One region of the Bacillus sp. THAF10 genome, then DNA from elsewhere that is predicted to be linked to it. Evidence: predicted binding sites of a transcription regulator. Region 1 holds the regulator's gene; each other region holds the start of a gene.
The links. The regulator Rex, encoded in region 1, represses fermentation and respiration genes when NADH is low (regulators of the CRP and FNR family bind a similar motif). The targets are predictions, from matches to a motif close to TTGTGAAATATTTCACAA.
Positions count from the first base shown of each region.

Region 2: a site for Rex is predicted at 3,258-3,275, ahead of FIU87_RS10445 (glycosyl transferase). Genes of this name have one in related genera too.
Region 3: a site for Rex is predicted at 5,152-5,169, ahead of FIU87_RS10200 (cytochrome ubiquinol oxidase subunit I). Genes of this name have one in related genera too.

Region 1 covers NZ_CP045403.1:316,099-323,037, reverse strand. The annotation lists gene FIU87_RS01790 (CPBP family intramembrane glutamic endopeptidase) at 22-765, shown strand; gene FIU87_RS01785 (YdiK family protein) at 940-1,140, shown strand; gene tatC (twin-arginine translocase subunit TatC) at 1,165-1,920, opposite strand; gene FIU87_RS01775 (twin-arginine translocase TatA/TatE family subunit) at 1,938-2,117, opposite strand; gene FIU87_RS01770 (redox-sensing transcriptional repressor Rex) at 2,158-2,796, opposite strand; gene FIU87_RS01765 (ABC-F family ATP-binding cassette domain-containing protein) at 3,147-5,093, shown strand; gene FIU87_RS20855 (hypothetical protein) at 5,103-5,276, shown strand; gene FIU87_RS01760 (hypothetical protein) at 5,322-6,023, opposite strand; gene FIU87_RS01755 (ABC transporter ATP-binding protein) at 6,016-6,897, opposite strand; gene FIU87_RS01750 (GntR family transcriptional regulator) at 6,894-6,939, opposite strand, start outside.
Region 2 covers NZ_CP045403.1:1,999,013-2,005,951, reverse strand. The annotation lists gene FIU87_RS10460 (penicillin-binding transpeptidase domain-containing protein) at 1-1,042, shown strand, start outside; gene FIU87_RS10455 (DUF1871 family protein) at 1,061-1,336, shown strand; gene FIU87_RS10450 (NUDIX hydrolase) at 2,068-2,553, shown strand; gene FIU87_RS21035 (hypothetical protein) at 2,682-2,858, shown strand; gene FIU87_RS10445 (glycosyl transferase) at 3,323-3,538, shown strand; gene FIU87_RS10440 (DUF5662 family protein) at 3,682-4,152, shown strand; gene FIU87_RS10435 (YceI family protein) at 4,529-5,059, opposite strand; gene FIU87_RS10430 (hypothetical protein) at 5,245-6,729, shown strand.
Region 3 covers NZ_CP045403.1:1,947,271-1,954,209, reverse strand. The annotation lists gene FIU87_RS10220 (tripartite tricarboxylate transporter TctB family protein) at 1-227, shown strand, start outside; gene FIU87_RS10215 (tripartite tricarboxylate transporter permease) at 240-1,748, shown strand; gene FIU87_RS10210 (hypothetical protein) at 1,822-2,364, shown strand; gene FIU87_RS10205 (cytochrome d ubiquinol oxidase subunit II) at 2,732-3,745, opposite strand; gene FIU87_RS10200 (cytochrome ubiquinol oxidase subunit I) at 3,758-5,089, opposite strand; gene FIU87_RS10195 (tetratricopeptide repeat protein) at 5,402-6,619, shown strand; gene FIU87_RS10190 (hypothetical protein) at 6,758-6,939, shown strand, end outside.

The sequences.
Region 1 (6,939 bases):
ATTGCACAAGAGGAGCTCGTTATGACGAAAAAGTATTGGTATGTCATTATCGTATATGTAGTTATGCAGCTGTCCATAGCTGGGGGAGTTCCGCTGCTTCTGTGGCTTGGTATTGGTGAAGGGATGGAAAACAGAATTCCATATTTGATAGGACTCTGGGCCTTTATCAGTTTTACCTTAGCTGCTATTATTATTTGCTGGATGCTGCGGAAAGAATGGAAACAAGAGGATTTTCGCGGCGAACCGGTTTCGTTGTCGATTACGGTTCTTTGGTCCATGCTTGGTTTTCCAATCGCGCTGATTGGTCAAGCGGTTGCGGCGATGGTTCAGCAGCAGCTGTTTGGGATTGAGCCAGGCTCACAAAATACACAACAAATCATGGGGTTTGTGTCAGCGTTCCCGTTAATGATTTTTGCAGTAGCCGTGGCTGGGCCAATTATGGAGGAGATCATCTTTCGGAAGATCATTTTCGGCGCCATCTATAAGCGCTTCAATTTTGCTGCAGGGTTGGTTGTCAGCTCCCTCCTATTTGCCCTTGTCCATCAAGACTTTAAGCATTTACTTATCTATTTTGTGATGGGCGGGATTTTTGCATTTTTATATGTAAAAACAAAACGGATTATTGTGCCGATTATTGCCCATGTGGGAATGAACTCGTTTGTAGTAATCGTACAATTTGTGTTCCGGGAGGACATTGAACGGTACATGCAGCGGATGGAAGAGATGCAAAACAATCTTCCGCAGTTTATTTCGTTCTTTTTTTAGGCTATGTTACCCGTAATCAACGTTACTGTCGGGCTCTTTTCGTGGAGGAATATATAATGTTGAAGCAATTTTTCTTCGCGTAAATATTAGAAAAAGTCTTAAAGCCGACTTTTTCTTTGTTAGATGCAACAATCTCTGAGAAAAGAGCTTTTTTAAGACTTGGAGGATTATTTGATGAAAATTACACCGTTACGCATGGTTTTCTTTTATTCGATCATGGGGTCCTTGTTTTTGTACCTCGCGATTGCCTCATTAGGGGAAAGCATTTGGGAGTGGCACACGATTTTGTTAATGCTGATTGCCACGTTTGATTTTGGAGTGGCGATCCGCTCATACTTGCTTCATAAAAAAATAAAAGAGATCCAAAGAAAATAGGCTCACACCTCTTAGGGTGCGAGCCTATTTTTGATTTAATTCCTGTTCCATTAATGCTTCTGCTTTCTTTGCTTTTCGGTAAGCCGTACGCGAGATGACGATGCTTATTTCATATAGAACAAAGAGCGGGACTGTGACCATCAGATGAGAGATTAATTCTGGTGGTGTAATCAGTCCGCCAATGACCAATAGAGCGAAATAAGCGAATTTACGGATTCGTACGAGCAAGTCAGGTGTGATCAGGCCAAGTCTTGTTAAGAACATCACAATGACTGGCATTTGAAACAGCAGCCCAAATGGAAGGGTGAGCTGAAACAAGAATTGAAAGTATTCATTAATTCCAATAACCTGATTAATGTCTAAGCGGTCTGCCAGTCTTCCCATAAAGTCGACAACAAATGGAAAGAGGATAAAGTATGAAAAAGCTAGTCCACTTATAAACAGGATGATGGAAATAGGGATATAACTTAAGGTTACACGGCGCTCTTTTTCGTATAGTCCTGGACTGATGAAGCTCCAGAGCTGAAAAAGGGTCACCGGAAACGTGATGATAAAGGCGATGATAAAGGCAAATTGCATGAAGATTTTGATGGGATCTGTCATGCGAAAGGCATTCATCGTCAGCTCTTTCGCTTCGTTGGTGTTTTGTAAGTATACGATAATCGGTTCGGCGAGTAAGAAGCCACCGATGGCCGACACGAAAAAGAAGGATACCACCAGGATGATTCTTTTTCGAAGCTCACCTATATGGTCATAAACCGACATTTCTCTATCTGGCATATATGTTCATCCTTACATTACTTCGTTTCTTCTTTTTTCTCTTTATCGTCGTCATCGGCCAATCCTTTTGTCGCGTTCTTGAATTCACGCAACGTATTCCCGGCAGCTTTCCCTAGCTGTGGTAACTTGCTTGGTCCGAAGATTAATAGTGCTACAAATACAATAAGTAAGAGGCTTCCCATTCCTAATGAACCCATTTTTGACACCTCCTCGAAATATTCTTATTCTACAACTTTTTTACTCGCTTGGATAGTGCTTGAGAAAATATACCAATGATTGGAGTTCCACCGCTAAATCGATGTGATGGATGCGAATGTTTTCCGGTACATTGATACGTGCTGGTGTAAAGTTCAGTATGCCCTTTACGCCCTTTTTTACAAGTCTATCCGCAATAGGCTGCGCAACAGGAGCCGGAACCGTCAAGATGGCTACCGTCACATTGTCTGGCAAGTGTACTTCCATATCGTCTAAATGATAAACAGGGACCCCACCGATCTCCGAGCCGATTTTGGACTCGTCCACATCGAAGGCCGTCACTATTTTCGTATTATTGTTTTTCATAAAATTATAATGTAGGAAGGCGGTTCCTAAATTACCTACACCTATTAGAGTAACATATGTTAATTCGTCTTGGTCGAGCGTTTTCCTGAAAAAAGTTAACAAATATTGAACATTATAGCCATAGCCTTTTTTTCCAAGAGCGCCAAAATAACTGAAGTCTCTGCGGATGGTTGCCGAATCGACCTTTACTGCTTCACTAAGCTCTGCCGAGGAAACTCGTTGTTTTCCTGAAGCATGCAAATTTTGAATAAAACGGTAATAAAGAGGCAGTCTTTTTGCTGTTGCCTGTGGTATTTTCCATTGTTCGTTATTCATATTACTCCCCCATTTGTACGACACGTTTGCTCTTAATTCTATTCTATCACGTTACGAAAACGATTACATTTCTATCTTTTTAGACTTTGTTAAAAGTGATTATACTTTTATATGAAGTTTCTAGTTGTTGATTGTAGCAAAGGCGGAGACTCCTGCGGGAATGAAGGGATTGACAGGAGACCCCACAGGGCGATAGCCCGAGGAGGTTCCTGCATCGCCCCGCGGACGCGGAGTCATTTGCAGAAATCAACAACGTAGTTTGAACAGAGCCTTTTCATAAAAACCCCAATATCTTGATGTTAACTAAGAAGAAGGATAAACTTATCTTAGAATTGCTTGAGGTGAAAAGGATGATTATTTTACAAGTAAATCAGCTATCGAAATATTTCGGTGCTGACCTTATTTTATCGAATATAAAACTAGAAGTACAATCGAAAGATAGAATTGCCTTGGTTGGACGCAATGGGGCCGGTAAATCTACTCTACTTAAAATCATATCCAATCAGCTTTCCTTTGATTCAGGGGAGCTTATTAAACCAAAAGGAGTCTCCATTGGCTATTTAGCTCAGGATACGGGCTTGCAGACGGAGCGCTCGATTTGGGATGAAATGCTGACGGTGTTTACGGAGCTTCGTGAGCTTGAAGGCAAGATGCGCGAGCTTGAGGCAAATATGGGGGACCCTGCTTATTTTGATGATCAGGCCCGCTATGTACGTGTGCTGAAGGAGTATGACGAGGTGCAGGAGTCCTTTAAGCAGCGTGGGGGCTTTCAATATGAAGCAGACATCCGCTCTGTTTTGCATGGGTTACGTTTTTCAGAATTTGATTATGACACGCCGATTGAGACATTGAGTGGTGGGCAGCGCACTCGTCTTGCGCTTGCAAAGCTTCTATTAACAAAGCCAGATCTGTTGATTTTGGATGAGCCAACCAACCACCTTGACATCGACACGCTTTCTTGGCTCGAAAGCTACCTGCAGGGCTACCCAGGTGCGTTGCTGATTGTTTCGCATGATCGCTACTTCTTGGACAAAGTGGTGACAACCGTTTATGAGATTTCTAGAAAAAAATCAACGAAATTCATCGGAAACTATAGCAAGTATTTAGAGCTAAAAGCAGAGCAGTATGAACGGGATATGAAGTCCTTTGAAAAGCAGCAGGATGAGATTGCGAAGCTGCAGGATTTTGTGGCCCGTAATTTAGCGAGAGCTTCCACCACGAAAAGGGCCCAAAGCCGCCGAAAGCAGCTCGAAAAGATGGAAGTTATGGAGCGTCCAAAAGGAGACGAAAAATCCGCTTCGATTATGTTTGATATTGATAGACAAAGTGGAAATGATGTTTTAAAAATAAAAGATTTAGCTGTTTCTTATGATGCGACCCCTATTTTTCGACATGTGGCGATGAGCCTATCACGCGGGGATAGTGTCGCACTTGTTGGTCCGAACGGAATTGGAAAGTCGACCTTATTAAAAACACTTGTCGGGAAGTTAAAGCCACTTGCTGGCGAGTATGGTTTTGGTGCCAATGTGAGCATCAGTTATTATGACCAGCAGCAAGCAGACCTGACCTCCAATAAAACCGTGCTAGCAGAGCTTTGGGATCAATATCCAAACAAGGTGGAAAAAGAAATCCGTACCGTGCTCGGTAACTTTCTTTTTTCAGGAGATGATGTGTTAAAGCCAGTGTCCACTTTGAGCGGTGGGGAAAAGGCACGGCTTGCGCTGTCGAAATTGATGATGGAGCGCTCCAATGTGCTCATACTGGATGAGCCTACCAACCATTTGGATTTAGACAGCAAAGAAATTTTAGAAAACGCCTTAATTGATTTTCCTGGTACGATTCTATTTGTCTCGCATGATCGTTATTTTATTAACCGTCTTGCAACCAAGGTCTATGAATTAAGTACAGATGGAGCCAATGAATATTTAGGCGACTATGATTATTATGTCGAAAAGAAAGAAGAAGCCGAGGAGCTTGCGCGATTGGAGACAGAAGCCGCTAGCGCAAAGGCGAATCCTTCAAAGGCTGTTGCCTCTTCTGACACGAAGGAAAAGCTTAGCTATGAGCAGGAAAAAGAATTGAAGAAACAAGAACGCCAACGCCAGCGCCGAGTAGAAGAAATAGAAAAAGCGATGGAAGAGCTAGAAAAGAAGATGGAGTATAACGAAAGCCAGTTATGCTTACCCGAAGTGTATCAAGACCATGAACAGGTGCTAGCTTTAAATACCGAAAACGAAGAGCTTCAGGAAAAGCTTCTCTCCTTCATGGAGGAATGGGAAGCACTTGTTTCAGAATAGGAGAACAGTATGAACCGTCCATTTGCGATCATCCTACTAGTTGTCATTATCATCAACACCATCCGATACATTAGCTATCTCATAACAGGACCCATCCAAGCCTACTACTTCGTTATGCTCAGCATCAACCTTGCTGGCCTAGGATTGGGTATCTATTATTTGTTTTTCCAAAAAAGGAAATAAGACAGGGGGACGGTTCTGGTTTTCATAGAACCGTCCCCTTGGCTTTTATCGTGTTGCACTAGGTAATGTGGAAGCATTTCGAAGCATGCCCCAGTTTGGCAGGTAGGAAAAAAGTGCTATTGTGAGGATAGCAAAGAAGTTCACTCCAGCTTTCACACCTTCCATGTTTACGATAAAGTCCATAATGGCAGCCCTAGTGTAAGGAACAAAGAAAAGAATTGCTAATAAAGCTAATGTGCTCAAACCTCCAACAAGCCCGAGACGGTAAAAAGTGCTCCCAATTACAAATCCGATGGAAAGGAACAAAAAACAAATAACACTGTCCACCAATATCTGGTTATACCACGTTTGAGCAAGCGTTGTGCCTTCCACTGTATGAAAGGTTAAAAACTTATCTGCTGAAACAATTGTTGTTAATCCCTTAAAAAGAGCTTGAATCACTGTATTCATAACCGAAAACACAACCGCAACCATCGCACTAAAAGTCAACACGCTAATCGTATACTGACTCCTGGTTGCCCCGAGTTTAATACAATATGGGAAGGTTTCTTTCGTTGTGATAAATCCAGTAATCGCACAAAAAATATATATCGCCAAGCTTGGCGTAAATACCATCATTGTATCAAAGGAAAGCACAATTAGAAACGAAGCACTCATACTCAAAAGTAAGATGGACCAAAACACCTTAAAGGAAAATCTCATATCAACTGTAAGATAATATATTATTGCCTGCATATCCTTAAGCATATTTCTTCCCTCCAATATTCTCTTCCTCTGTCATGTATACCATCAGCTGCTGAATGGAGCTTCGATCTGCATCAAGGTGTAGGTTTTCCGCTTGCTCCCTTGTAACTCCTTCTCCAAAAACCGTGGCCGTTTTCCTTCCTGCAAGAACAGACTCATGTAGCACACGCTTTCCTTTTATAAACTCATCCACTATGTCTCGTTTTCCTGAGACAGTTAGGCTTGAACTCACTAATTTTTCTGCAGATTCATGAAATAGAACCTCTCCATTATTCAATAGAATAACTTCTTCAAATAGATTGCTTACCTCATCTATTAAGTGGGTGGATAAGATAAAAGTCCGTGGATATTCTTGGTACTGCTCTAAAAGTATTTCATAAAATTTGTAGCGTGCTGCAGCATCTAAGCCAATGTATGGTTCATCAAAAATAGTAATCTTTGCTCTGCTAGCAAGGCCAATAATAATGCCAAGCGAGGATTCCATTCCTTTAGATAGTCCTTTTGTTTTTAGCTTTGGGTCTAAGTTGAAGGTGTGAAGTAGCTCCTCCGCTAGCTCCCACGACCAATTAGGATAAAATAATGAAGCGACTTTTAGGATGTCTTTCACACGTAAGCGTTTGATAAAGTTATTGGATTCATTAACGAGGCAAATTTCTTTGGTGAGGTTTCTATTGTTGAAGGGATTTTGTCCGTTTATTAGTATGTCTCCTTTTGTTGGCAGCGTGTGCCCAGCCAAAAGCTGCATTAGGGTTGTCTTTCCCGCCCCGTTTCTTCCAAGCAATCCATAGATTTTATTCTCCTCTAGTGTAGTTGTTAGACTATTAATCGCCACTTTGCTTCCATAGCTTTTAGTGACATTTTTTATTTCTACTCTCATTCCCTTTCCCCCTTGTGGATAAGTGTTGCTAACTCTTTTTCG
Region 2 (6,939 bases), 1.7 Mb from region 1:
AACAGAAGGAATGCTTGTGACTCAAGTGAAAGAGGACGGAACGGAAAAAACAGTTGCCAGAACAGAGCCTGTCAGGGGAGAGGACATTACGCTCACGATAGATGCCGAGATTCAAGCTAAGTTATATGAGACGATTAAAGATGAAACAGGCCAGGCCACGGTGTATGAACCAAGCACTGGAAAAGTACTAAGTCTTGTAAGTGTCCCTGCATATGATCCCAATAGTGTCACAATAGGTCCACGTAATAATGCAACACTGAATACTTTCCGTTATACCTATTCTCCAGGATCTACAATGAAACTCTTAACAGCCATTATAGGACTAGAAAGCGGAAAGCTAGATCCAAATCATCAATATGATATACCAAAGAAACAATGGAATATCGGAGGCAGCAACGTTACAAGAGTGTATGAAGATGATAAAAAGGTTGATTTGCGAAGTGGGTTGAACAATTCAGATAATATCTATTTTGCAATGGCAGGGGTGGAAATTGGTGCAGAAACTTTTGAAGAGGGTTTGAGAAAACTCGGGGTTGGGGAAGAACTTCCTTTTGCATATCCAATAGAAAGCAATTCACAAATCTCTAACTCAGGCAAATTTAACAGTAATGTCATGTTGGCACATACCGCATATGGACAAGGTGAATTTTTGATAAGTCTTGTTCATCTGGCAAGTATTTATGGGGGTATAGTGAATGACGGGACCATGATGAAGCCGTTATTATTGAAAGAAGAGGAGTCAAGCGTATGGAAGGAAATCGCTTCATCCGATACAGCAGCTTTACTTAAAGGACTTTTACGGCAAACGGTTACAGAAGGAAAGTCGAGCGTTGCTAATCTACCTGGCAGAGAAATTGCAGGTAAAACCGGAACGGCTGAAATAGATAAAACAAAAGGTATGGAAAACGGCCTTTGGATTTCTTACGATCAAAAGAATCCAACACTCTTAACCGCCATGCTAATAGAGGATGTGCTTGAAAAAGGCGGAAGCAAACACACAATAGAGCTGACAAACAAATTTTATGGTGCACTATCAAATTAACTCAGGTGGGTGTTAAGGATGAATCAGTCACAAAATCCGCTAATATTAAGCAATTATGAGATTGTAAAAAAGGTGATTAATGATTGGGATCCCATGGACCTTCTTGCATTAGGCGGTGCTGAGGATGAATATTCCCTCGAAATCAAGAAGATTTATAAAGCCTTACGATATTGTGATGAATTGGAGAATTTAGCGGTACAAATAAAAAAGGTCATGGATGCTTCCTATTCCACTGACCTTGCTCCTATTGTGTGTTTGCAAGTGGCAGATATCATTTGGGAAGAATTACGGTAACTATCTACAACAAGCCTATTTTTCGAGTAGGGGTTGGGTTTTGGAATAGATACCATTACTAATAAAGCAGGGATAATTCACATAGGAATTATCCCTGCTTTATGTGTTGGTATAACAATGTTTTCAATCAATTATGTGGCAATTAACACTGCAAACAGCATTTCCATTAGCAAGCGTAAATTATTTATTGCACAGCAAAAAATGAGGTGCTATATAGGGGGTTACATGACTTGTCAAATCGCAAGTGTTCCTGCCAACTTATGTGATATAATTGAAAATAATGGATATTTCATTAAGGGCCGGATTGTAGAACTAGCAACACATAATATTTGTTTTTAAGGAGGGAGTCATTAATGCCATATTTTGAAAGGGTTAAATGGTTGTCAAAAATTTTATTTGGTATAAGTGGTATGTTTATTTTTCTTATCATCATCAGCTAAATGAACCACCCATACGAAGATAATAACGCTAATTTATATCGATTGGTGTTCATAATTTTTTCAATATTCAGCCTAATGCTTGCTATTATACTAAAATATATTATTAAGGATGCTAAGGAGTATATTGATAGGGCTATAAATTTTAGAAGCAAAAAAAATCATTCAAACTAATGAAAATTTTCACTAGAATTGCCGTTAATTGGGAGCAATTGCAGCAAAGCGGGTCGCTTCTTACTTAAGAATGGGGCAGGATTTTGGAAGAAAAACATATTATAAATGAGGTGATTTATAATGCAAATGCCAGTACATATTGTGGCTGCGGGGGGCTTTGTTGAAAATGGTAAAGGTGAAATATTATTAGTTAAAACCCGTAGAGATGGTCACTGGGTATTTCCAGGAGGTCAAGTGGAGGTAGGTGAAAATTTAATAGATGGGGTAATAAGAGAAGTTAAAGAAGAAAGCGGGATTGATGTTAAAGTATCTCATTTGGTAGGGGTTTTCTCTAATACGGGCACATATGAAGGACATAGCGGGGTAAAGATAGTACCTACAAAAGTGATGTTTGATTTTGTATGTGAACCTATAGGTGGGGAATTGACAACATCTGATGAAACAGCAGAAAGTCGCTGGGTTAGTAAAGAGCAAGTCCTTAATATGGTCTCAGCTCCTGCACTGCGTACACGCTATCAATCATATTTAGACTTTAACGGAAGTGTCCATTATATGGACTATAAAACTAAGCCAGAGTTTGAATTGAAATTTAAGAGAAATATATAAGAAAATTGAGCTAAATGATTACATTATTTATACTCCAGTATGCAACAAACTGGAGCGTTTGTTGCAAAACGGCTCACTCCTTACATAAGTATTGGAAGGTTGTTTAAAATAGGCGGGAGGGGAAATAGGTGAAAATAAACTCATATCTTATTCAATTAGCAGTTACTATAATAGCTATTTTTGGAGGAACTTTTACTATTCGTTATTTCAGAACTGGTGAACTTCTATTAGACCAAATTATTGGTGCTTCAGTTGGTGTAATACTCCTAATTACATCATGGATATGGAGAAAAATGAACAGATAGAGATACTAAACAAACTGGAGCAAGTATCTATATTTGCTTCTTAATTGGTTTAGGGATAGGTTTATTCTTTCTAATGTTTGGTGGATTGTTCTTATATTTAATAAGAAAGATGATCCAAAATCTTTAAGGCTAATTTCTCTTTTATCTTTTGAAGGTGGAGCAATACTGTTAGGTTTCTTTATTATTCTTATGACTATCCTTCCCTATCTTGGGAACTGGAACGCGCGAAAGTGATTTTTTCAATTAAATAGGAGCAATTGTAGCATAGTAGATTGCTCCTGAGGAAGGGGGATTATGATAGGAATGAAAGGTCAGCACGTTTTAATTACAGAGCGAGCTTATATTCACTAAGGTAAGCTTCTTTTTTTATGGAAAATTTTTCTTGAGTAAATGCCTAATATTTGAAATAATTGGCATTAAGGAGTAGGGACGAACAATTAAATTTGTAAAAAGGGGAATGATTGATGAATAAACAAGCAATGTTATTTTTTATTTTAGGGATTATTATTTTAGTAATTAGTTCTCCTCTTGGGTACAGCCTAGTTAAAATCGTGTATCGAAACCAGAATTTAACTGGAGAATTTGTACCTCTTCTAAATGGATTTATACATTCATTAATGTTAATTGGTATTTTGGTGTTTAGTATTGGAGTAGTTACTATATTAAAAGAAAAAAATTAATAGCATTACTATCTAAAGCAAAAGTTGAAGAATAGGCTGCCATTTCATTTAGATCTTATCTTGTATTAAACTAAAATAGAAGAAATAAAAATATTTAAATAGAAAATAAATCTAACATTTAACGGATAAATGGGGGGCTTTTTATGTTAAAGGCTAGTTGGAAGTACTTCCTTTATATCCTTGACCATAAGCTAAACGTGCTTATTGAATGCTGGAAAGAAGGATTATACATACAAGGCATTATTCATGATTGGTCAAAATTTTCACCAAAAGAATTTTTTCCGTATGCAAAGAAATTTTTTTATGATGGAGAAAAAAGTGCTGATGATGAATTGAAATGGAGATATGCCTGGCTGCACCATCAACATAAAAATAAGCATCATTGGGAATATTGGGTTGTTGATTCGAATAATAATCAGGCTTTGCCTATGCCCAGAAAATATCTCATCGAAATGGTATGTGATTGGCGTTCGTTTTCAAGGAAATGGGGAAGAAAAGTCAAAGATTCCACCTTAGATCTTACCAATAAGATTGTTTTACACCCTGATACGAAAAAAGAACTAGAGGGTATTACTAGAAATATAAGAGAAACTGGAAGCAAAAATATTTGCTAAATTGTCTATATGATTTTCCGTTATCGAGCGCAATCCTAGAATAAGAGACTTGCGCTCATTTAGCATTTTTATGGCCAGATTCTTGAATGACGGGCTGAAAGTATAAGATGGTAAAGCGGTTAGGCACCTTTATGCTTGTAAGAAAACGAAGACATTTTGATACTTCAGCATTTTCCTTTTTGGTGAATGGAGTATTTAAATCTGCAATAGGAACTGGAACGTACAAAAGGGGTTACTTCCATTTACTAGGAGTTTTAACGGAATAACAAGTTAAAAAATCGTAAAAACCCAGAGCCATTAAGTCTGGGTTTTTTGCTGTTAAATACAGTGTTTTTAGCACTGTTTTTCTTTTCTCTCCTTAAACGGAACAGGTTTTTTACGCTTTAGCTGCTTGCAATTGTAAAGAAATTTTGATTTGGTCTCCAACAAGTACGCCACCAGCTTCTAGCGGAGCATTCCAAGTGAGACCGTAATCACTACGTTTAATTTTTCCTTCTACTGAAAAACCTGCTTTCTCATTTCCCCAAGGGTCCTGACCAGACCCTTCAAACGTAACTGAAAAAGTCTCAGATTTTGTCGTTCCTCGCAGCGTTAAGTTACCTGTAACTTCATACTCGTTTTCATCTGCTTTTACAATGTTTGTCGCGACGAACGTCATTTTCGGATGATTATCTACATCAAAGAAATCCGCTGAACGAAGGTGAGCATCACGATCACTGCTTCGAGTATCAATACTTGCTACATCTATTACAAATTCAATCTCAGCATCTGTTAAATTTGTTGGATCTGCTACAACTTTTGCCTCATATTCCTGAAACCCACCCTTTACGGTAGCGAACATCATGTGTTTAACTGCGAAATCTACTGAACTATGAGATTTGTCAATATTCCAAACTGTTTTTGCCATTAACTATTCCTCCTCATTTACTTTTAATTAAATTATCTTTACTTCAAGATTTATAACTTCAAGATAAATTATATGTAGGAAACCATTAATTGTCAACAACTTTCGAAAAATATTATCATGTGCAAGTCCCTAATATTAAAATTGAATGTTTTTTCATTTTAAGTAATAAAGTATAGGGAGGAAATATGAGTGGGAAAGGAGTGTTCCGTTTGCCCTCATGGATAATACGTGGCAATAGAGTACAGATTACAACTGGAATAATAAAGATGCACCTAGAATTGTATGAACACCTCCATGTCACCCAATTAGAGATAGGAGATAAAATTTACTATGCTGATCAAGAAGGAATAGAATACATTTGCAAGCTAACTAGTAGCACTCACGAGGAATGTATCACGCTAACAATGGAAATTGTTGAATATGGCAAACTGCTAACCTTAAAGAATTTACGTAAAATATGGGGATTAAAAAATCTAGATTTATTCAGATTGGAAAACATTAAGGTTCAGCCCCTAACAATGGAAGAAGATCAACTTTTATACTCCTTTTGGAAAATTCCAGGCACATTAAAAGGAAGAGCAGCTTTTGAGGAATTAGATCAATATTTATTTTTATATAAAAGTCTTGCAGAGAATTGGATAGGGGATATTGAGGTTGAAGAAAAGAGGTACCACTATTTTCAAAGGTTTCGTATGATAGAAAGCTTGTCTTGCCTGGAGTGGAAAGACATTCAAGAACTAGGAGATCAGCTAAGTATCTTTCAATTTCCCTTGGCTAGGGAAAGAGCACTTGGACAAAAACGTGTACCACTTGAACAGTATCGAAAAAGCTTCCTTTATTTTGCGCTTGGGGAAGGATTGATGGAAGAGAGGATTCAAAATTTCTACGCGAGTCCAGATTATAAGCTAACAGGATTTGGCCAGCAAGCAGTTGGAGAGCTTTTGCATTACCTGTTTCCTCACTATTTTTGTCGGTTCTCTAAATTCGAATGTATCGCTGTGGAGGCTATTTACAAAGAAGCAGCAAGGATTAATTCCTTGTCATTAGGAACTAAGATTCAGCATTACCAACAGCTAATTCAAAAAAGTTTTCTTGCTGACAAATATATTGAAATTGTCGGGAGAAAAACAGAGCTCCCAATTTTTTATGAAATAAGCTGTTTTCTTTACTATTTCTACAAAGAACATGTGGAAACTAAGGATGAGAAGGTATTGCTCACCAGAAGTGAAGATGTTCAGTACTGGATGTGCGAGCTTCCTGATGGTAAATTTCATCTTGAAAACGGGTTATTAATTATGCAGCATGGAGAACTAGGGGACATAAGGACATATAAGAGCAAACAAGATTTATGGCAGGCCATGAGAGAACTAAATAATCAAAAGGATTCCTATCTACATGCATCAGCCTTATATCAATTTTGTCATAAAATGAAAGTTGGCGATTATGTATTCATTAGAAATGCAGAGGAAGAAATAATCGGACTAGGAAAGATTGCCTCTGAATACATGTTCCCGAAGTTCTCCAATGCTCCTTCCTACCGAAAAATGGAAGTATTAAAAACAGGGAGATGGAAGCTTAAAGGGAGGATATCGTATCAAAACAAGCTCTTAAATCTTACAAAATATGAAAGAACGTTGACCTATTTATTAGATTTCTTTATTGAGAAATAAAGGCACCCTTCTTTTGAATGGGTGCCTTTACTTTTTATTGTTATGTGGAAGCGATTTTCTTCTAACAAGAACTCCTGCCATGGTAATAAGACCTGTAAATAAAACTCCAGCTCCCCACAACATCAAGCTATAAGAAATTGTTGCAGTGTTTGGTGGGTTGTTTGCTGTTTTCTCATCTTACATTATTTAAACATAGTATCCTAAACTTGA
Region 3 (6,939 bases), 1.6 Mb from region 1:
GTGTTTTACTTGCAGTTGCTGGTTTTATCCTAATTTATATCTCTTTATTTGAAATCGTAGGCTTTGTAATCATGACCACGTTATTTATTTTTTGCTGTTCATCTTTTCTTGGGTTTAGAAAATATATCACAAGCTTAATTGTTGCTATCGTTTTTTCCCTACTAATATATTTTTTGTTTAACTACTTACTTTTAATTCATTTACCAGCAGGAATACTACCATTTTAGGAGGTGAGCATGATGGGTTCGATGGAAGGAATATTATCTGGCTTTGGGGTAGCGTTTAGCATAGAAGGAATCCTATTTGTGTTTTTAGGCGTGTTTATCGGCACATTCATCGGAATGATGCCGGGTCTCGGACCAATAAGTGCCATAGCCATTATGATTCCTGTCACATACAGCATGGATCCTGCACTAGCATTAGTGATGATGGCAGGCGTATACTACGGAGCTGTTTTTGGCGGTTCCTCCTCATCCATTCTATTAAATGCACCAGGAATTTCAGGTACAGTTGCCACCGCATTTGATGGGTATCCAATGGCTCAGCAAGGGAAGGCAGGCAAGGCACTGGCTATTGCCGCTATCGCTTCCTTTACAGGGGGAACCGTCAGCGTTATTCTTTTGATGCTATTTACACCGTTGCTTGCTTCTGTTGCGGTTGTTTTTGGTCCAGCAGAGTATTTTGCTTTAATGTTAATGGGATTAACGGCCATTTCAAGCCTTTCAGATGGCTCTACCATCAAGGCGATGATCTCAGCAGTGCTTGGGTTTATGGCGGTCACCATTGGTATTGACGCCCAAACAGGAACACAACGGTTTACATTCGGAAATATCAATCTTTTGGAAGGAATAGATTTTCTTGTCATTGCCTTAGGATTATTTGCATTAGCAGAGGTTTGCATGTTGATTTTCAATAGAAAGGATAATTCCGGTGGGATGAGTGGAAATATCGGCAGTTTAAGACTATCTAAAGAGGATTTCCATGAAATGAAAGGACCTGTAACGAGGCAGTCCTTTCTTGGATTTATTCTAGGGGTTCTCCCCGGTGCTGGGGCAACAATCGCGTCCTTTATTGCTTACGTCACGGAAAAGAAAATAGCAAAAAATCCTGATGAATTTGGAAAAGGCTCAATTAAAGGTCTTGCAGCTCCGGAAACAGCAAATAATGCGGCAACTGGAGGAGCTTTTGTTCCACTACTTAGCTTGGGTATTCCAGGGTCAGGCACGACCGCAGTCTTGCTTGGTGCATTCCTTGTGTTAGGGGTCCAACCAGGTCCTTTACTAGTACAAGATAACCCTGAAGTGTTTTGGGGAATCATTGCAAGTATGTATGTTGGTAATATATTTCTATTAATATTAAATTTACCACTTATTCCATATATCGCGAAAGTTCTAAAGGTTCCTAGACCACTACTTATCTCACTTGTCATTATGTTTAGTTTAATAGGAGTTTATGCCATTAGCTTTAACACCTTTGATTTATATATTCTCCTCTTATTTGGAGTAGCAGGTTTTTTGATGAGGATCTTTTCCTTTCCAGCAGCACCGTTTATTCTTGCATTTATTCTAGGTGGCATGATGGAACAGGCAATGAGACAATCGCTTACCATTTCAAATGGTAACTGGCTAGTATTTGTGCAACGTCCTATCGCAGCCACTTTAATTGCCATTGCAATTATTTCATTAATTATTCCTTTGATAAAAAGAAAAACCACTGTTGGACCAAAAAACAACAACATAAATGTATAAAATAGTAAATTAATACAAAAAAATGAAACCCTCTCCCTCTTTGTTCGTAATAGTATCAAAGGGGGAATACAGGATGATCAGAGAAAAAAAGCATAATTTTATTGGACTTGCCATTGCCATATTGATAATTGCGCCGATAATTGTTTGGGTGGTACCTTTTATTGTTCAAGGGATTTTATATGATGATGCCAATGTATGGGTATTGAAAACGCCGAAAAATGTCTATATCTTATACACGATTGGTTGTGTGCTTCTTCTATTTGCGTCTATATTTTCTTATCTGTATTACCATAAAAAAGTACTTTTCATGTCTTTAGGTATTGTGTTGGCACTTGGGATTATGGCGTTTGCCTCCATGAGTTATGTTTTAGTTGGGGAAGAGGGGGTTGCTTGGAGAACATCTGGCTTATCACAAGAAAAAAAATATGGCTGGCAGGATGTAGAAAAAGTCTATTTGACCATTGATAATGAAGAGGATCAAGATTATTTCGAATTTCATTTTAAAGATGGAGAAACCACCTCGATAAAGCGACCAGCTAGTGTCGAAGACTTCAACTCCAACCTCTTACAACTAAAGAAAATTTATGGCTTTCCATATACTAGAAAAGATTTATAAAAAAACTCCTGATATGTCGGAAGCATGATTCAAAAAAAGTTACAAATGGGTGATTGGAGCAAAAGGCGGAGACTATTTTCGCAAATGAAGCGATTAACAGGAGAACCCAGCAAGGCAATAGCCCGAGGATGCTCCTGCATCGCCCCTGGGATGTGGAACCATTTTGCGGAGATTACCAGTGGCCTCCCAGCCGTTCCAAAAAAAGCTGTCTAAAAGTCAACGTTTTCTGACTTTCAGACAGCTTTTATTTTGTTTATTTATACTTTTCTTTCCCCATAGCTCCCCAAAGGAATAATACTGTAATTCCAGCAACAACGATGAGGGGGGATGCATACATGATTAAAAAATGCTCCATAATTTTGCCTCCTTATTTTTTTCCTTGCACGTATTTGTTATCAAACAAGAACAAACGCATTAACAGATACAACGATGGAATAAGTAGGAAAAGTCCCGCAATGAATGCCGTAATTAAAGCAATTGCCATCGATTCGTTCGTAAATCCATCATAAATTGTTAAGTAAGGATATAACAGGTAAGGCATGTGAGAAGCTCCATACCCGTAAAATGCTGTTGCAAATTGCAGCATCACGAGTATAAATGCTATGCCAAGATTTCTCTTTTTCCACATCAGATAAACGGCGCCAAGGAAAAAGAGAAAGGAGAGACTGAACAACCAGGAGTGGCCTAGCATACGTTCAAAGTGAATAGCATTATGGTCACTGACTGCGAAAAATACTAATACACTTGCAAGAATAGTTGGCAAACTCCAGTTCAAAGCATATTTTCTAAGTACTTCAAAGGCTTTTTCATCACGAGCAACATTTGCATAAAAAGCTAGGAAAAATGCTGAGATGTAAAGCACACTAACAATGGCTAATAGAACAACTGCCCATGAGTAAAAGCTGGTAAACAATGCGTGATAGTCAAGCCACACAGAGTCCTCGTATTTATAGATGTAGCCACCCTCTGAAATAGTCAAAACAACAGACAAAGAAGCTGGTATTAAAAGACCAGTTGCGCCGTATAACGCTTGGTAAGCAAGACTTCCTTTTTCACCGTAATGATGAAACGCGTAATAAGAACCACGTATGGCGAGTAAAACGATTGCAATGCTTCCAGGAACAAGTAGTGTTGTTCCATAGTAATAGGCAGTAGAAGGGAAGAACCCAACTATCCCAATAAAGAAAAACACTAAGAACACGTTCGTGACCTCCCAAACTGGGGAAAGGTAACGAACGATAATTTTGTCAATAAGATGATCCTTTTTTGTCAATCTCGAATAAAAACTAAAAAACCCGGCGCCAAAGTCGATGGAAGCGACAATCAAATAACCATATAGAAATGTCCAAAGCACCGTGATTCCAATTACTTCATAGCTCATTTGTTATCCTCCTCATTCCATCCCTCTATCTTGGAGCTCTTTCTCCACCGGGTTATTTTTGAACATTTTTCGTAAAACAGTGGTACATGTAGAGAGAAGTACTAGATAGAGTAGCACAAACAAGACGATCATTAAATCCACATGATCTGATGTGGTCGCACCTTGTTCTACTGTCATATAACCCACGAGTAACCATGGCTGTCTCCCTAATTCTGCAAAGAACCAACCCATCTCAATGGCAAGGAGAGAGAGGGGACCACCTGCTAAAATTGCCCAAAGCAATGGTTTGTTCCATTGATTCCATTTCCGTACTTTAGCAATCAGCACATAAAGAATAGAAATGAACGCCAGAAACATCCCGATTCCCACCATAAGGTCAAAGAAATAATGAACAACTAGTGGTGGTAATTCTTCTTCTGGGAATTCCTCCAGTCCAATAACCTCTGCACCTGGATCACCGTGTGCAAGTATACTTAATGCATATGGTATCTCTAAAGCATATTTCACTCTATTTTCTTCATCTAGAATTCCACCTACAATCAATGGAGCTTCTGTTGTCGTTTCAAAATGCCATTCTGCTGCTGCTAGCTTTTCTGGCTGATACTCAGCTAGGTATTTACCGGAGAAATCTCCAATAATAGCGGTTGATATCGCAAAAATTGCTGCTGCAGTCATGGTAAGATGCAGTGCCTTTTTATGATACACATGGTCTTTCCCTCTTAAAATCGCAAATGCGGCAATGGCTGCTAGCACAAAAGCAGACGTTAAGTAAGCAGAAGAAAGAACATGTGCTACTTTTGTTGGTGTAGCAGGATTAAACATTGCCTCTAAAGGGCGAATATTTGTCAAAACACCATTTTCTATATCAAAGCCTCGAGGAGCATTCATAAATCCGTTTACCGTGGTGATGAAAAAGCCTGATGCAGTAGCTCCAAGCGCTACTGGAATCAACAAGAGAAAATGATAGATTTTCTTTTTAAAACGATCCCATGTATAAAGATAGATTCCAAGAAAAATAGCTTCAAAGAAAAATGCAAATGTCTCCATAAATAGAGGTAAACTAATGACATGGCCTGCAAGCTGCATAAAATTTGGCCAAAGTAAGCTTAGCTGAAGACCAATGGCTGTACCAGTCACTACCCCAATAGCCACTGTAATAACAAAACCCCTTGCCCACCTTCTTGCAAGCAAACGATAGTGCTCATCCTTACGTTTAATCCCCATCCATTCGGCTAAGGCAATCATAAGAGGCACACCAACACCGATAGTTGCAAAAATTACATGTACTGCCAACGTTATTCCGGTAAGAATTCTGCTGTACAACACCGGATCATATTCAAACATCCATCTTCACTCCTTTGTGTAGCTCAATCGAAACTCTGTGTTCCATTACATTATACAATAGTTTGCTCAGTATTTCACAATATTAAGTCTGCGCTGACTCTTATTACTAGTATATTCCCTATTATTTAAAAGAAAAACAGGGAAGCGGCAGTTGTTTTTGACATCTTTATGGCGAAGATGGGGCTAAATTGTGACGGAGAAGGTGTAGTAGAAAATTATACATAAAATTAGCTATTTTACTAGAAAAATGTACAAAAATGTGGAATAAGGTGGTAAAATATTCTTATAATTCACACAAAAGGGGGTTTATCGATGCGTATTGTAAATAACCATTTTCATAGCCTTGCAAGAAAAAAAACACCTCTCCATTACAGCCTCGATTACGGAATTCTTTGCACCGACGAACTCACTGCACACAAGGATGAAAATCAAAAAATTCGAACTGCCAGAAATATAAAATCTCCTCTAGAAGAACTACTATATAATTTATATGACTTAACTGTTGCTCAGAATAAAATTCAGGCAAGAGACAAATTTAATTACCTTCATGATGAGTTTGAATTAAGCGAAGATAAAATAACACACGAAGAGCTACTTCTTTATCTGATTGTAAAACTAAAATATTATTTAATGATTCAAGATAAGAAGCTTTATAAGCCTATTTTTAATCAAATTAATATGTTACCCACGAGCTTAAACCCCACCTTAGAATATATTCATTACAAAACTTTAGGTATTTATTATTATCGTACAGACAATTTTCTTCAATCAACGCTCGCTCTTAGTAATGCAATGACATTGTCTGATGCTCTTCCAATGCTTGCAGATGATGATCGAGCGGAGTTGTTTTATCAAGTTGCATTAACAAAGATTAAAACAAATGAAGTATTTGAATCCATTTATTACGCTGAGAAAGCCTTGACCATCTATCAAAGTAATTACAATCAAACCCGCTCCGCTGAATGTCACATCATTTTAGGAATTAACAACAATTTTTGCAAGCGCTATAAAATGGCAGAAAAACATTTCCTGTCCGCAAAAAATATTGGAGAGACCATCAAGGACAACTATTTGGAATCAATGGCATTAAATAACCTCGGCTCTATTAAATCTCGTTTGCAACAATCTGAAGAAGCTATTCACTATTATTTAGAGTCTCTCAAACTTAAGAATCAGGATAGTAGAAGTGTCTATTCTATTCTAGGTCTTGTTTTTGAATATATTAACCTAAACCAATTTGAATTTTCCAGAGAATGGGCAGAGCAGGGATTGCTATTAGCAAAACGCGACAACAACCAAGAGCATATCATTCATTTCACCACCCATATCTATAAAATTGATAAAAATCCGGAAATAGAATCTTATATTAAGGATCAAGTGTTACCTTATTTTGAGAAAGCAGGAAACAAACGATTTAATGTCAAATATACGGAAATGCTCGCAAAATATTATTATGACAATTGCCAGTACAAGCTTGCAAGTGAGTATTATCAAGAAAGCTTAGAAAGCTTGAAAGAAAAATTATCTTAACTTCCTACCAAAACCCGCTAAGAATAAGCGGGTTTGTTTCTTTTGAATATCCAAAACCTGCTTCTTTCATGCTCAAAGTGATAATACAATAGAGAATAGCAAAGTATTTTGTAAAACTAATCCGAAGGGGGAAGGAGTATGAGGTACTTAAAGCTAACGATTTTCATTTGCTTAATTTTATCCTTATTTGGGTGTGCATTATTTGAAAAAGGAGAAGCAGTGGAAGACCCCACTCCAGTAGAAAATGGACACACTGATGAAGAGGAAGAACAAGAGGAAATAAAAGCAGATGAATTTGCCTTATCTGTTGCTACCTTACT